DNA from 2 places in the Kocuria sp. ICS0012 genome. Region 1 is predicted to be linked to the other one. Evidence: riboswitches for the same ligand, from Rfam matches in the RefSeq annotation. Region 1 holds a riboswitch; the other holds the start of a gene.
The links. A riboswitch is a leader RNA that binds a small molecule or an ion and turns the genes downstream of it on or off. The one in region 1 is predicted to bind S-adenosylmethionine.

Region 1 (7,496 bases):
GACTTCTTGACCGGTGGCGAAACCGGCACCCACCAGCAGGCCCACGAAGGCCAGGGTGACTTGCAGGGTTTTCTTGGCGGACACGGGAGCAACTCCTCGGGGGTCGGACGGTTCTCATGTGGCTCGGACCACATTCCAGGTCTTCTCCACTGGTCAAGCATAGGGAGTGGGCTCGTCCGCGCCACGTGGCAGCGGCCTGCCCGTGACGTGATGATGCCGACACCTCCCGACTCAGGGGTCGGCGGAATACGCGGAGGTGGAGCATTCGACGAAGGGCGCACCCCGTGACGCAGCAGTGGCAGGCAGATCTCGAGAGCTTGGTGGCCGGTTAGGACGCCGTCCGCGACGACGCCCCGCAGCAGGAGGTCCTGGTGTGCTCCGGGGAGGCGGGATCGTTCGACGCCCCCATGGGTGACTACTCGCGCTTCGAGGTGGACGAATGGGGTCACCCGTGGTGCACTCCACCCTGAGCGACCCGCACTCGCAGGGCCGATAGCCCTCGCGATTTAACTGAGTAAAAGCAGGGTTTCGCGCCCAAATCTGTTTTTACTCCACTAGAAATTCGATTTCCGGTGCGGGCGTCAGCGGGGGTGGCCGGTCAGCGGCGTCGGCAGCGGCGCGCCGGCGCCGTCGCGCCCCGGTCTCAGGCCAGGACCTGGCGCTTCGAGGAGATCACTCCGGTGTTGAACCCGGCCAGGTGAAGACCGCCGTGGAAGCGCGCGTGCTCGATCTTCACGCACTGGTCCATCACCACGTCCAGCCCGGCGTCCTCCGCGATGGCCGCCGCTTCCTCGTTCCACGAGCCCAGCTGCAGCCACAGGGTCTTGGCGCCCACGGCCACGGCCTCCCGAGCCACGTCGGGCAGGTCCGCGTCCTTGCGGAACACGTCCACGAGGTCCGGGACCTCGGGCAGCTCCGCGAGCGACGGGTAGGCCTTCTGGCCCAGCACCTCGTCCAGCACGGGGTTCACGAAGTACACGCGGTACGGGCTCGACGACTGCAGGTACGTGGCCACGAAGTAGCTCGCACGGGACGGCTTGTTGGACATCCCCACGATCGCGATCGAGCGCGTGCCTCGGAGGATGCCGAGCCGTTCGGGGGCGCTGGGGCCCACCCAGGTGCGTTGCGTGCTCATACCTATTCTCCTTCGGCTCCGGGCAGCGCGCAGGCCGCCGCACTGTTGTCCTGGTCCAGGGTGGTGCGCGCCGCGTCCGTGAGCGCGGCGGAGGGGGCGACGACGCCGCCGTCCCGGTTCCTACCGCTGGCTGCGCTCAGTGCCTGGTCCAGGTCCCACAGGATGTCCGCGGCGTCCTCGAGACCCACGGAGATCCGGATCAGGTCCTCCTTGACCCCGCCCGCGGCGAGCTGTTCGGAGCTCAACTGCTGGTGGGTCGTGGATGCGGGGTGCAGCACAAGGGTGCGGGCGTCCCCGATGTTGGCCAGGTGTGAGGCCAGTTGCAGGCTCCCGATGAATCGGGCGCCCACCTCACGGCCGCTCAACTCGTCCGTGCCGGCCACACCGAAGGCGAAAACGGATCCGATGCCGTGGGGCAGGTACTTCTGCGCGCGTTCGTGGTGGGGGTGGCCCTCGAGTCCCGCGTAATTGACGTAGGAGATGCGTGGATCCGTGGCGAGCCACTGCACGACCTCCTGCGTGTTGGCCACGTGGGCGTCCATGCGCTGGGGGAGGGTCTCCACACCCTGCAGCAGGTTCCACGCGGCCTGCGGGGTCAAGGACGGCCCGATGTCCCGCAGCTGCTCCGAACGCAGTTTGGTCAGGAACCCGTACTCACCGAAGTTCCCCCACCACGTCACGTTGTTGTACGAGGGAACCGGTTCGGTCATGGCCGGGAACTTCCCGTTGCCCCAGTCGAAGCGGCCGGATTCGACCACCACGCCGCCCAGAGTGTTACCGTGCCCGCCCAGGAACTTGGTGATCGAGTGGATCACGATGTCCGCGCCGTGCTCGAACGGGCGGCACAGGTACGGGGTGTTGAGCGTCGCGTCCACGATGAGCGGCACGCCTGCTTCGTGGGCCACCGCGGCGAGCCCCTCCAGATCCGCGATCTCCCCGGAAGGGTTGGCCACGAGCTCGGTGTACACGGCCTTGGTGTGTTCGGTGATCGCGGCCTTGTAGTCGGCGGGCTCGGTCCCGGGGACGAAGGTGGTTTCCACACCGAAGCGACGCAGGGTCACGTCCAGCTGGGTGACCGTTCCGCCGTAGAGCTGGGACGAGGCCACCACGTGGTCACCCTGGCCACACAGCGCGGCGAACGTGATGAACTCGGCGGCCATCCCGGAGGACGTGGCGACCGCCCCGATCCCGCCCTCGAGGGAGGCGATGCGCTCTTCCAGGGCCGCCACGGTGGGGTTGCCGATGCGCGAGTAAATGTTGCCGTACTTCTGCAGCGCGAACAGGTTGGCGGCGTCGTCGGCGTCCTTGAAGACGAACGAGCTGGTCTGGTAGATGGGCACGGAGCGGGCGCCGTGCTCGGCGTCCGGGGTGCCGCCGGCGTGCAGGGCGCGGGTGCGGAAACCGAACTGGTGCTCGGCCATGGATGTCCTCCTCGTCGGCCGGGTACGGCTCCCGTCCGACAGCTGCCCGGGGCCGCGCAGCACTCCATCGGTCCTGGCGGTAGCACCGTGCAGTTGGCCGAGCACTGCGGGTTGCTGCGGCGTCATGGATCCAGGTCTCTCGGCCGCTCGGGATGGTGCGTCTATTGTGTCGCGCGCGTGGGTGACGGACCAAACCGTGCGGATCGCAGCCACCCGAAAGCGGGTGCGATTGATTCAGAGGGCGCGCGCCACGGGTGCCCCGCCGCGAAGGTCACGCTACAGAACAGGTTCCAGCGTTCTCTGGCCCGCAGGATCCCGGATGCCACGGTGGTCGAGGACTCACGCTCGGCGGCCCGCACCACCGCGCGTCCCGCCGGGCCGTTGCGGCTGCCCTTTCCCCGGTGGCGCAAGGGCTGACCCGCCCGTCCGCGGTTAGGCCCCCGGTCGGTGGGGCCCGCGGTGAAAGCGGTGAACTTCCCGCCTGCGGGGTCGCCGACTGCTGGTGAGCTCGCTGGCTTCGGGGCGGAACTCAGCCGTACTTCTCGGGGTCCTTCCGGCGCAGGTTCTCCCGCGCCACCGCGGTGAGGTTCTCGAGTGGCAGCCCCGCCGGGCAGACCCCCGTGCAATCGCCCAGCAGGGAGCACGGGCCGAACTCGTGCTCGGCGGCGTCGAGCACCTTGCTCGAGCGTTCGTCGCGTTCCTCGGGCGTCTTAGCGAGCGGCGGCAGTTCCTTGAGCAGCGTGCCCACGTAGAGCTGGCCCGAGCCGTTGGGGCACGCGGCCACGCACGCGCCGCAGCTGATGCACCCAGCGGTGTTCAATGCCTTCATCGCGACCGGGAACTTGGCCTCCTTGGCCACGCGCCGCAGGGCCTTCTTGTCCACGGACAGGTCCTTCTTGACCGGGAACGCTCCCGCGCGCAGGGGCTCGATGAAGATCTCGTCCCCGTCCCGGTAGGCCCTGAGCGACTGCGTGCACGAGGCCCGGTTCTTCTCCGGCCCGTGGGCCACGCCGTCCACGGTCACGCCGCACTTGCCGCAGATGCCCTCGCGACAGCCGTCGTCGAAGCTCACCGGCTCTGCACCCTGGCGCTCGAGCGTCTCGTTGACGGCATCGAGCAATTCGAGCACGCTCATCTCCTCGCGGGCCTGCACGGGGTGGACGGTCTCGAAGCCACCGGGCTCGTCCTCGCCCGCCTGGCGCCACACGTGAACGGTCAACAGCATCAGCGCACCACCTTGGTCAGTACGGCCACGGGAATGCTCACGTTCCCCAGGGCGACGACGCCGCCCACGGCCTTAGCGATCGTGTCCACCTGTCGTACCCGTCGGGCGGTTCCGGTCACCCCGGTGTCCATCGCGGCGGTCCGCAGGCCATGGATCATGTGTCCGGCGAGCGCGGCCATCGAGGCCGTATAGAACACCGCCACGGACGGCCGGGACAGGCTCGCCACCAGGTTGCCGTACGCGTCACCGTGGGTGTGGCTTACGGAAGCAGCAGGCCGGGCGCCCGCCGTCAGGTCCAGCACGTGGTACACCGTGAACAGTCCGAGCACCGCGCCCGTGGAGCGCATCGAGCGGGCGATGATTCGGGGGACGGAGCGGCGTCGGCCTCGGGGACGCTGACGTGGCGCGTGGCGGTCGAAGTGGCTGGCCAGGAAGGCTCCGTCGAACGCCGCTTTCCGGTACCGTTGCGTCCCGCTCGGGGCAGGCGCGGTGGGGAAACCGTTCCGTATCTTCTGAGCGGCGGCGCCCACCCGCCACGTGATCGGCCGGAGCGCATCAGCGACCGTGCGGCCCTCGGCGCTCATGGCCCGCAGCGTGAGCTCGGTTCCGGCCAACACGTGGGTCGCAGCACTTCCGATCAACCCGATACGCACGACCCACAGCACGGAGTTGCGGGGCAGCACCGGCGCGCCCACCGTGCGAATGAACTCGGCGTATTCGTTGTAGTGGTCCCGGCCTAGGTAGACCTGCATGTTCCCGGCCATGTGCCCCACAGTGAACACGCTCAACACGGTGCCCGAGGCGGCCATGGCGAGCTTGAGGTCGGAGCTGTGGGTGTCCCCGAACATGCGCTGCCAGGCATCGCCGGCCACGGCAGCAATCCCGGCAGTGACGGACGCGTCCGCGGGGGCGGTGGCCGTGCGGGTAGTGCCGGTGACGGGTCGCTCGGTCGAGGGCTGCGCGGCGGAATTCATCACTGAGCCATCTTAGAAGTTCCTTCGGGGCATAACAGTTCGCGGGGTCACACGCGGTCATGCCCGCAGATCGGGAAGAAGCCTGGGTGGTGGTCATCCGCAGTTGGCGGCGTGGGTTCCCCGGTCGTCTCCTTCGTGCGGATGTTCACCTCCCGATAAGTGACTCACGTGTGCCGTGCGGGCGCGTCCGCGCCGGCCGGGACCGCCACAGATGGATCAGCAGCGCGGCACCCCAGACCAGGAACAGTGGATCCCACAACCATGCGTGACCGATCATGGCTAGTCGCTCGTATCCGGTGGCCGGGCGGATGAGCCCGATGAGCACGGCATTGCTGATCACCGTGTTGGTCCCGCCGTAGACCACCAGGACCACAGCACCCACCCAACTTATGGCCCGCCAGAACCGTCGCCAGGGCACCCTGTCGTAGGCTTCCGCCACTGGAATGACGGCCGCCATGAGCTTGAAAAGCGAAACCATGCCCAGCCCCAGCCCGGCCGCCAGGGGTGCCTCGTAGGACAGCCGTACCGTCCACTGCCCCACGGTGTCCAGCAACCAGTGCCCGCCCAAAGCCCAGTAGAGGCTGAATCCGGCATGCACGACCCCGGCCGCACACGCCAACCAGACCCAGCCGCGACCGCCGTGGGATCGGGGCAACAAGCTCATGTGGTCAAGCTAAGCACGCCCTGCCAAGACCTCCGCGATCGCGTTTAGCGCTTCCTCGTTCTGCAGCGAGGAACGGTCGCCCAGCTGCTCGCCCTCGTAGAGCTGGGTCAGCAGGCGGCGCGTGATCTTCCCCGAACGGGTCTTGGGCAGATCCGGAACCACGATGACCTCGCGCGGTTTGGCGATCGGGCCGATCTCCCGGGCCACGTGCGCGCGCAGCTCCTCGCGGACCTCTTCCGTGGACAGCGATTGCGCATCCGCCGTGAGCACCACGCACGCCAAAATGGCGTGGCCCGTTACCGCGTCGCGGATCGGGGTGGCCCCGGCCTCCACTACGTGGGGGTGGGTCACCAGGGCGGATTCGATCTCGATCGTCGACAACCGGTGCCCGCTCACGTTGATCACGTCGTCCACCCGCCCCAGGATGTAGAGGTCGCCCTCGTCATCGGTGCGTGCGCCGTCCCCGGCCAGGAACCAACCGCGCTCGCCGTAGGCCGCCCAGTAGGAGGACAGGTAGCGCTGCGGATCGCCCCATACCGTGCGGGCCATGGACGGGCCGATCTTGTCGATCACGGCATAGCCCTGCAGGTTGGGGCCCACTTCCTCACCGGCCTCGTCCAGTACCCGCACAGATACGCCGGGGACCGCACGCGTAGCGCAACCGGGCTTGGGGGAGGTGTGCGCTGCGGCCTCGTCGAACGTGCCGGGAGGGGCGAACTGCGGATCGTGCGGGCGCGGGGACGCGACGCACGAGCCCGTCTCGGACTGCCACCACGTGTCCACGAAGGGCACCTCGTCGCGGCCGACCTGGGCGCGCAACCAGCGCCACGCCTCCGGGTTGATGGACTCGCCCACGGAGCCGAGCAACCGGATCGAGGAGAGGTTGTAGACCGGGGGCAGCCCCTTGGGGAACGCGCCCATGAGCGAGCGGATCAGGGTGGGTGCCGTGTAGTAGTTGGTCACGCCGTAGCGCTCGATGATCTCAAAGTGGCGACCGTAATCCGGGGTGTTGGGCGTGCCCTCGTAGATCACCTGGGATACGCCGTTGACCAGCGGGCCGTAGATCTCGTAGGTGTGCGCGGTGACCCACGCGAGGTCCGCGGTGCACCAGTGCACGGTGGAGTCCACCTTGGCGGGGTCGTTCACGGCGGACAGCTCCTCCGGGCGCAGCACCCCGGACGCGTCGGGCACGTCCGGGAGCAGGTCGAACAGCAGGGCGTGGGTGTATGCCGTCTGCACCATGTATCCGCCCATCGTGTGGACCAGGCCTTTGGGCCTCCCCGTGGTGCCGGACGTGTAGATGATGAACAGGGGCGTCTCCGCGTCGAACGCCTCGGGCTCGTGGACGTCCGAGACGCCCGCGGTGAGCTCGTGCCACCACACGTCACGCCCGGGGGTCCACGGCACGAGTTCCTCGTCCTTGGAATGCAGGCCCCGGGTGCCGCGCGGCAGATCGGTGCGCCCGGGCCGGGACGTGCGGCGCACCACGATCACGTGCTCGATGCTGTTCTCACCGCTGCAGGCCTCGTCCGCATTGGTCTTCACGGGAACGACGGCGCCGCGCCGGTTCTGCCCGTCCGTGGTCACCAGGACCTTGGCTCCGGTGTCTTCGACCCGGAACTTGAGGGCTTCTGCGGAGAACCCGCCGAACACGAGCGAGTGGATCGCCCCGATGCGCGCGCACGCGAGCGTGATGATCACGGTCTCCGGGATGACCGGGAGGTAGATGACCACGCGGTCGCCCTTCTCCACGCCCAGTTGGAGCAGGGCGTTGGCGGCCCTGGATACCTCACGCTGCAGGTCCGCGTAGGTATAGACCAGGCGGTCCCCGGGTTCACCCTCGAAGTACAGGGCCACGTGCTGACCACGCCCGGCTGCCACATGGCGGTCCACGCAGTTGTACGAGACGTTGAGTTTCCCGCCTTCGAACCACGCGATCTCGGGCACGGTGTAAGTGGGGTTGCCGTCGTGGTCCTCACCCGTGCGCTGCGGCTTCTCGAACCGGTGAGCCGTGTGCCACGGCTGCGCCCAGTCCAGCCGCCCGGCCTGCTCGACCCAGAACTGCACCCGGGCGTCG
Region 2 (7,496 bases), on a different contig from region 1:
GCACAAAGTGATCCTGCCCCCCATGGATCCCAAGGCCAAGGCGCCGTGGGTGTTCGGGCGCTGCAAGTTCTGCGGGCTCACCAAGCGCTACCCCGGCCGGCTCACCAAGCTCTCGGCGGTGGGTCAGACGGGTTCGGTCGAGGCACTGCAGTTCATCGGCCCGGACGAGGGCGAGTACCCGGGGTCCTGGGCGCCGTTCAAGGACATCCTCACGTTCTTGGGTGGCGGCAAGCGGTCGAGCCTGTCCATCGTGGCGCGCCAGCTCGAGGACTCCGAGCGCTTCGAGGAATGGTTCGTGGGTCACCTGCAGGCCCTCGGTTTCCTGGAGGTGATCCGGGACGAGAACTGGACGGTGCGCCGCTGGCAGGTGTGCTCCCCGGCCCTGACCCAGCTCGTGGACGGCTCCATCCTGCTCACGGGCGGGTGGAAGACCGACCAAGAGGACGCCGTGACGCAGGCGGTCGGGGCCCAGGGTGGTGAGGTCGTGGTGCTGTCCCCGGAGGACCACGCGACCACCATGCTCCAGGATGTGGACCTCGACGCGCTGAGCAAGCTGCTGCCCGAGGGGCTGTGCGACGTGGTCTACGACGCCGGGCCCGTCATGCTCGACACCCTGCCCCCGTTGTCCTCGGTCGTCGCCGGGCTGCCCCTGAAGGAGATGCAGTACAACGGGGTCGCGGAACGCTTCGTGCCCGCGGACGCCACGTGGGAGGCCACGGACGACCGCAACCAGGCGGGGCTGTACCGGATCAACCACCACCACAAGACGCGCTACGCCTACCGCACCGCGGAGGACGTGGTCTCGGGTCACGCCCGTCCCGTGTCCTCGGGGCTCGGCAAGCACCTCGCGGCGCGGGACACCGGCACGGCGTTGGTCAGCTACGATCCCGAGCTGCGGTTGCTCTCCGTGCCCATCGGTGCCGCCCTGCCGGGGCTGTACGCGCGCGCCACGGTGCTGTGCTCGGGGCTGCTGCCCCCGCTCGTGGACGAGGACTTCTCCCTGAACTACGGGGACGTCTCCGAGGAGTTCGCGAGCGCCCTCGTGGCCAAGCTGCTGGGCTGACAGTGCCGCCCCGGGCGAACGGGGGTGTGCTCGTGGGGCCGCGCGGCTGCATTCGGCTGCTGCGCGGCCCTCCCCTACAGTGAGGTGGCGTGCCATGACTAACGGCTGGTAGTAAGGCGCCTCAACCCCGGGTCGTCCGACGTCCGACCCGCATCCCCGACGTGACCACACACGATTCCTCGTCCATCCGTCACCCACGCCCGGGCTCGTCGCCCGTCGCGGATCCGCCCGCCCCGTCCGGGCCCCTCGCTCTGCGCCACCCCGGTTGCCCGTCAACTGGCGGGTCTTCGTGGCCGCGGCAACCCTGCTTGTCTCGCTGTCCGCCTGGGCCACGGAGGCACCCGAGCACGCCGACGCCGTGATCGGCGGCGTGGTCGCGTGGGTCGCCTCCCGGCTGGGGTGGTTCTACATCCTCACGGCCGCTCTCGCGATCGTGTTCGTGATCCTGGTCGCGGACAGCAGGCACGGCACGATCAAGATGGGCCCGGACCATGCGAAACCCCAGTTCAACCTGTTCACGGGGTGGGCCATGTACGCCCTGATGGGCATGGCATTCGGCTACTTCGCCTACCGCTTCGGCATGCCGCTGAGCATCCGCTCCGCTCTCTACCCCCTGATCGGGTGCCGGATCCACGGTGCCGCCGGCGACGCCGTGGACACCGCGGCGCTGCTGGGGACCATCTTCGGGGTGGCCACGTCCCTGGGGATCGGGGTGGTCCAGTTGAACTTCGGACTGCGCTACCTGTTCGCCGTCCCCGAAAACCTGGCGGTGCCGTCGGCACTGACCGCCCTGGGGATCCTCATGGCGGTGGCTTCGTGCGTCTTGGGCGTGGACAAGGGCATCCGGCGGCTTTCCGAGCTGAACATCATCCTGGCGATCGGGCTCATGCTGTACGTGCTCATCACCGGGCGCACGGCGTTCCTGCTGGATGCAATCGTCAAGGGCGTGAGCGGATTGCGCGTGGCAGACGCCTCGGTGATGCCCGAGCTCGTGACGGTGAACCCGAACATCACGGTCTTCATGAGCGGTGAACGCGCCGCCGAGCTGATCGCCCAGGACCGGGACACGACCGCCCACTGAGAACCGGGCGGGAGCGCAGAGAAGCGCTCGACACACGCGTGTGGCCCGGATCCGTTCGGACCCGGGCCGCACCGTTCGTGGAGTTCGCGGTCGCGGTGACCGTGTGCGCGTGGACTACGCGGGCATCGGCTCCAGCTTGTAGAAGGACACCCCGCCGGTCACCCGGGAGGCCCCGGGGACCAGGAGTCGGCTGTACTTGGCGCACCACTGGCCGCGCCCCCGTGTGTGCTGTGCGGCGAGTGCGACCTCACGGGCGTCGTCCGCGAAGTACTCGTGCTCGTGACCGTCCGATCCCGTGATGGACACCACGTGCCGGGCGGGGTCCGCCTGAACGGTGACGTCCACCCACTGTTCGCGGGTGTCGGGGTGGGATTTCTGGGTTGTCGTGTTCATGATGTCGGGCCTCTGATTTTTCCGGTCGCTTGCCGGAACCACACGTGTGGCCCCGGCCGCTTCGTCATCCAATCCACCCCTGAACCGAGGGTTGGCGTACGCCGAGTTGGAGCTCTGGGCGCGCGGTGACGTCCTTGTCGTTGCGCGGGCGCATCTCGTGAAGCTGCTTCGAGCCTATCCGTGGATTCGGGGGACCAGCCAGGCGCGGACCGAGAATGTCATCAAAACTTAACCAAGCTTCTGTTGAGTAACATCTGGCACCCGGCGGCGGTTCTCATGGGGTGCGCAGGTCGCTGCGGCGCGTGCCGCGCATCCGGGAGGTGACCGTGCGAGCGCGCTCGTAGTGGCCCAGCAACTGCTCGCACACAGCACCCCACGTGCGCTCCTGCACGCACTGGTGGGCGGTGCGCGCGAAGGCGAGGCGTTTGGCGTCGTCGCCCGCGAGGTCCCGGACGCGCTCGCGCAACCCGGCCAGGTCACCCGGGGCGTAGAGCCACCCGTTACGCGAGGAGTCCACGAGGTCCAGGGGACCGCCGCGGCCCACGGCCACCACTGGGACCCCCGAGGCCATGGCTTCCTGGATGGTCTGGCAGAACGTCTCGTGCTCACCGGGGTGCACGAACACGTCCAGCGACGCCATGGCCGTGGCGAGTTCGGTGCCCGTGAGGAAGCCCTCGAAGTGCGCGTTGGGCAATACCGAGCGCAGCGACTCCTTCCCGGGACCGGAACCGATGATCACGAGCCGGGTGTCCGGCAGGGCGTCGATCGCGGCGAGGTCCGCGACCTGCTTCTCGGGGGCCAACCGCCCCACGTATCCCACGAGTCGCTTGCCGCCGCCCACGCGCTCGCGCCACGCGTGATCGCGCAGCGCGGGACGGAACCGGCTCGTGTCCACTCCGCGGCGCCACATGTGCACCCGCTGGACGCCGTGCTCGTGGAGCTGGCTGATCGACGCCGTGGAGGGAGCGAGCGTGAGGGTCGCACTGTTGTGCATCGCACGCACGTGGGACCACATGGCGGTCTCCAGCACGGATGCACCGTAGCGTGCGGCGTAACCGGGCACGTCCGTCTGGTACACGGCCACGCACGGCAGACCCAAACCCTTGGCGGCCTGGATGGCCTGCCACCCGAGCACGAACGGGGACGCCACGTGCACCACGTCCGGGGCGAAGCGGGCCAGGATGCGCTGCATGCGACTCACGGTGCAGCTCGCCACGCGGACCTCGGGATAGCCCGCGAGCGGCAGGGACGGGATGCGCTCGATCCGCACGCCGTCCACGTGGTCCACCGAGCCCAGGAACAGGGTCTTCTCGTAGGAGGGGGCGATCACCATGGCCTCGTGCCCGTGATCCCGCAGGTGTTCCAGGACGCGGATCACCGAATGAGTGACACCGTTGACGTGGGGGAGGAACTGTTCGGCCACCAATGCAATTCTCACGGTTCCCACTGTGGGCCCGGCGCCTCACGGGGGAGTCACCCGGGGGTGGCCCGCAGGTGAAGTCCGGGCTAACTTCGCTGCCCGTGGTGCGCGGGTGAACGTGAAAAGATGTCCGGTGATGAAACTTCCCTCACTGCCCGGCGTGGTCTCGGGCGTACGCGACCGCTTCACGTCGCACGGTTCGTCCCCCGTGCGCGCCGCCGACGTGCCCCGCCCCGAACCGGACGACTCCCCGGGACTGCCCATGCCGCTCGCGCTGCAGGGCGTGATCGAGCTGCTCGCGGTGGCCTTGGTGGGCCTGTTGCTGGGCACCGTGCTCCTGGGTGCGGTATGGGCTGCGGGGGGCTTCGCGACCCTGGGCGCGGGCGGGAGCCTGCAGCTCGCCGGTCAGGTCTGGTTGCTCGCGCACTGCGTGCCCCTCACGATCCAAGCCATCCAGGGCCTGTCGCTGGACGGTGGCGGGACGGTCACGCTCGTGCCTCTAGGGCTCACGCTGATCCCGTTCGGCCTCGCGGTGATCGCGGGCCGCCGGATCGCCCGGGCGTGCTGGCGCGGTCAGTTCCTGATCCCGTTCTTCGCCGGGATGCTCGCGTACGCGCTCTTCGGGGCCCTCGTGGGCTGGCTCAGCCGCACCGAACAAGTCTCGGTGGACCTCGTGGCGGCCGCCCTGTTGCCCCTGGTCCCGGCCGGGTTGGGCACCCTCGTGGGCGGGTGGAGCGCTTCGCGCTCGCTCGCCGCGGTGCTCGGGGCCGACGTCGCGTCCTGGTTGCAGCGCACGAGCCAGCACTCACGCTGGGCCGGTTCCTACGTGTGGGCCGTGATCCGCGCCGGTTTCCTCGCCGCGGTCACCGCTGTGGCGGCCGGTGCCCTGTTGTTCGTGGTGACGCTCGCGTGGAACTGGGACCGCGTGATCACGGTCTACCAGGACCTCGGTACCGGCGCTGCGGGGGACACCGCCCTGACGGCACTGCAGTTCGGGTACCTGCCCAACATGGTCGTGTGGGCGCTCACGTGGGCCACCGGTGCCGGCTTCTCGCTGGGCACCGGGACCCTGGTGTCGCCGTTCCAGAGCACGCTGGGACCGCTGCCGCAGTTCCCGGCGCTCGCCGCGCTGCCCACCGGTGACCCGTGGCTGTACGCCCCTGCGGTCCTGGGGTTGCCCGTGCTCGCGGGTCTGCTCGCGGGGTGGTGGTTCTGCCGCGAGGGTGAGAACCACCTGGACGACTGGATGGCCATCCGCCTGCCTCTGCGCTGGATCACGTTCGTGCTCTCCACCGTGCTCACGGCGGTGTTCATGGCCGCGGTGGGGGCGGGCCTCGTGACCGCGCTCGCGTGGCTCTCCAGCGGTTCGCTGGGCATCGGCAGGCTCACGGACATCGGCCCGCACGCGTGGCACGTGTTCCTGTGGCTCGGTGCCGAACTCGCGGTGGGCGCCACCGTGGGGTGCCTGGCCGGGCCCTGGCTCGAACGCGAGGGCTACCGTTCCCGCTCCCGCGCCGAGGCGGACGAGCTCCCCGTGCCGGATTCCCCGGCCCCGGAGGACGACGCCGCTGTGGCCCACCACGACGCCCTGCCCGCCGCTGGCGCCGTGCACAGTTCCCGCTCGGCTTCCGGCCCCGGCGCCGGGCAGGATGCTCGCACGGCACCCGGTGGCCGTCCTGGATCCGGGGCGGCCGTCCCGGACGGCGAGGTCACGGCTCGGGGTGTCCGGGGTCTGTTCCGGGGCCGCGCGTCGCGCGCTGCCGCCGAGCCCGAGCGGGAGTCCCAGCCCCGCGGCGGGTCCACGGCCGTGGGACGATCGGCAGACGAACCGGGACTGTCCCGCCGTGAGGAGGCCAAGCGTCGTCGTGCGCAGCGCAGGTCCGAGAAGCGCAAGGCCGCGCGGCTGGCCGCCCTCGACGACGAGCGGGACTGAGACGACGATGAACCGCTCCTGGCGCCGACGGGCTCGGGCGTCCCAGGACATGGGACTGGGCCGATGACGAACCGCTCTCGATAGCAATGGACTCGCTGGGAGCGGGCGTCTCAGGACCCGGGACCGGCGGAGGTCGGCGAGGTCGCTCCCGGTGTAGCACTCCCCGAAGGGGCAGGGTTCGAGGCGCTCGGCGTGGGCGTGACAAGGGAGGCCTCAGGCGTGGCGGTGGCCGTCGGATCGTCCTGCGGCGCACCCGTCTCGAGGGGCGCACCCGAGAAATGCTTCCACACGTTGTCGTTGAGCTGTTGCTCGCACCGGCTGGTCGAGGACAGCGTGAGGGCCCGATCGGTGCATTCCTGGTAGACCTGGGTGGCCGGCCACACGAGCAACCGGGTGCCGCCGCCCAGCGCGTTGATCACACCCCACACGATGGCCAACACCGCGAGCACCGTGATCGGGACCCGTGAGGACGAACCGCGGGAGCGCGCGAGCGCGATGATGCCCAGCACGATCGCGGCGATGGCGAGTACGAGCCCCGCCACGGTGGACCACACGTCACCCACCACGAGTGCGGAGGCGAGCACCGCGAGGGCCGCGGCTACCGCGGCGAACCGGAGCCGAGCGCCGTCAGAGGGGTCCCCCGACTGGGGGCCGCGAGGTGAGGGCTTTTCACCGCGCGGGTCGCCGGCGTGCGGGCCACGGTGCTGCGGGCCGCCGGAGTGCGGTCCCCCTGAGTGGGAACCCCCGGAAGGGGAGCCGCCGGAGGTCGAACCCATCGAGTGCGTGGCGTGGGGCGGCGTGCACCGGTGGCGGGAATCGTGCATACCCACCACTGTAGGCGAGCGGACGGACCGAGCAGCGTCGCGGGCGCAGCACCGCCGCGGCGCCATCGAGGCAGCCTCGCTGGATAGAGTGGGCCCATGCGTTTAGTGGTTCTGGTCTCGGGCTCCGGTACGAATTTGCAGGCGATGATCGACGCCCTGCACCAGGGGGACGTGGAGGTGGATATCGCCGCCGTGGGTGCGGACCTGGAGTGCGCCGGTCTGGACCGGGCGCGCGCCGCGGGCATCGACACCTTCGTGGTGCCGCTGTCCGAGTACCCGGACCGGGAGCAGTGGAACCGTGCGCTGCAACGACGCGTGGCGTCCTACCACCCCGACCGCGTGGTGTTCGCCGGGTTCATGCGGATCGTGGACGCGGAGTTCGTGTCCGTGTTCCCGGGCCGGATCATCAACACGCACCCGTCCTTGTTGCCGTCCTTCCCCGGTGCCCATGCCGTGCGGGACGCCCTGGCCTACGGCGTGAAGGTCACGGGCGCCACGGTGCACGAGGTTGTCGCGGACGTGGACGCCGGACCCATCCTGGCCCAGGTCGCGGTCCCCGTGGCCGAGGACGATACCGAATCCGTGCTGCACGAGCGGATCAAATCCGCCGAGCGCACCCTGCTCGTCAACGCGCTGGCGAAACTGAGCTGGGACGTCACGAGCACCGACCCCGATCTGCCCCGGTCGTAGACTGAACCGGGCTCCGGCCCGCCTACCGTCCGTACCCTCGTCCCCACTGGAGAGCTCGTGAACACTGCCGACCTGAACCGTGTGCCGCTCAA

Region 2: linked by a shared signal. The riboswitch ahead of A5728_RS11430 (hypothetical protein) and the one ahead of A5728_RS07970 (O-acetylhomoserine aminocarboxypropyltransferase/cysteine synthase family protein) in region 1 are both predicted to bind S-adenosylmethionine.

The regions. Positions count from the first base shown of each region.
Region 1 covers NZ_LZMM01000046.1:167,714-175,209, forward strand. The annotation lists gene A5728_RS07960 (hypothetical protein) at 1-84, opposite strand, end outside; gene A5728_RS07965 (CoA-binding protein) at 644-1,135, opposite strand; gene A5728_RS07970 (O-acetylhomoserine aminocarboxypropyltransferase/cysteine synthase family protein) at 1,138-2,556, opposite strand; SAM riboswitch class I at 2,618-2,715, opposite strand; gene A5728_RS07975 (succinate dehydrogenase/fumarate reductase iron-sulfur subunit) at 3,086-3,781, opposite strand; gene A5728_RS07980 (succinate dehydrogenase cytochrome b subunit) at 3,781-4,755, opposite strand; gene A5728_RS07985 (DUF3995 domain-containing protein) at 4,901-5,419, opposite strand; gene A5728_RS07990 (AMP-binding protein) at 5,429-7,496, opposite strand, start outside.
Region 2 covers NZ_LZMM01000071.1:38,209-45,704, reverse strand. The annotation lists gene A5728_RS11440 (hypothetical protein) at 1-1,063, shown strand, start outside; gene A5728_RS11435 (BCCT family transporter) at 1,329-2,144, shown strand; gene A5728_RS11430 (hypothetical protein) at 2,259-2,537, opposite strand; SAM riboswitch class IV at 2,558-2,700, opposite strand; gene A5728_RS11425 (glycosyltransferase family 1 protein) at 2,812-3,975, opposite strand; gene A5728_RS11420 (DUF6350 family protein) at 4,094-5,890, shown strand; gene A5728_RS11415 (DUF308 domain-containing protein) at 6,001-6,714, opposite strand; gene purN (phosphoribosylglycinamide formyltransferase) at 6,811-7,404, shown strand; gene purH (bifunctional phosphoribosylaminoimidazolecarboxamide formyltransferase/IMP cyclohydrolase) at 7,462-7,496, shown strand, end outside.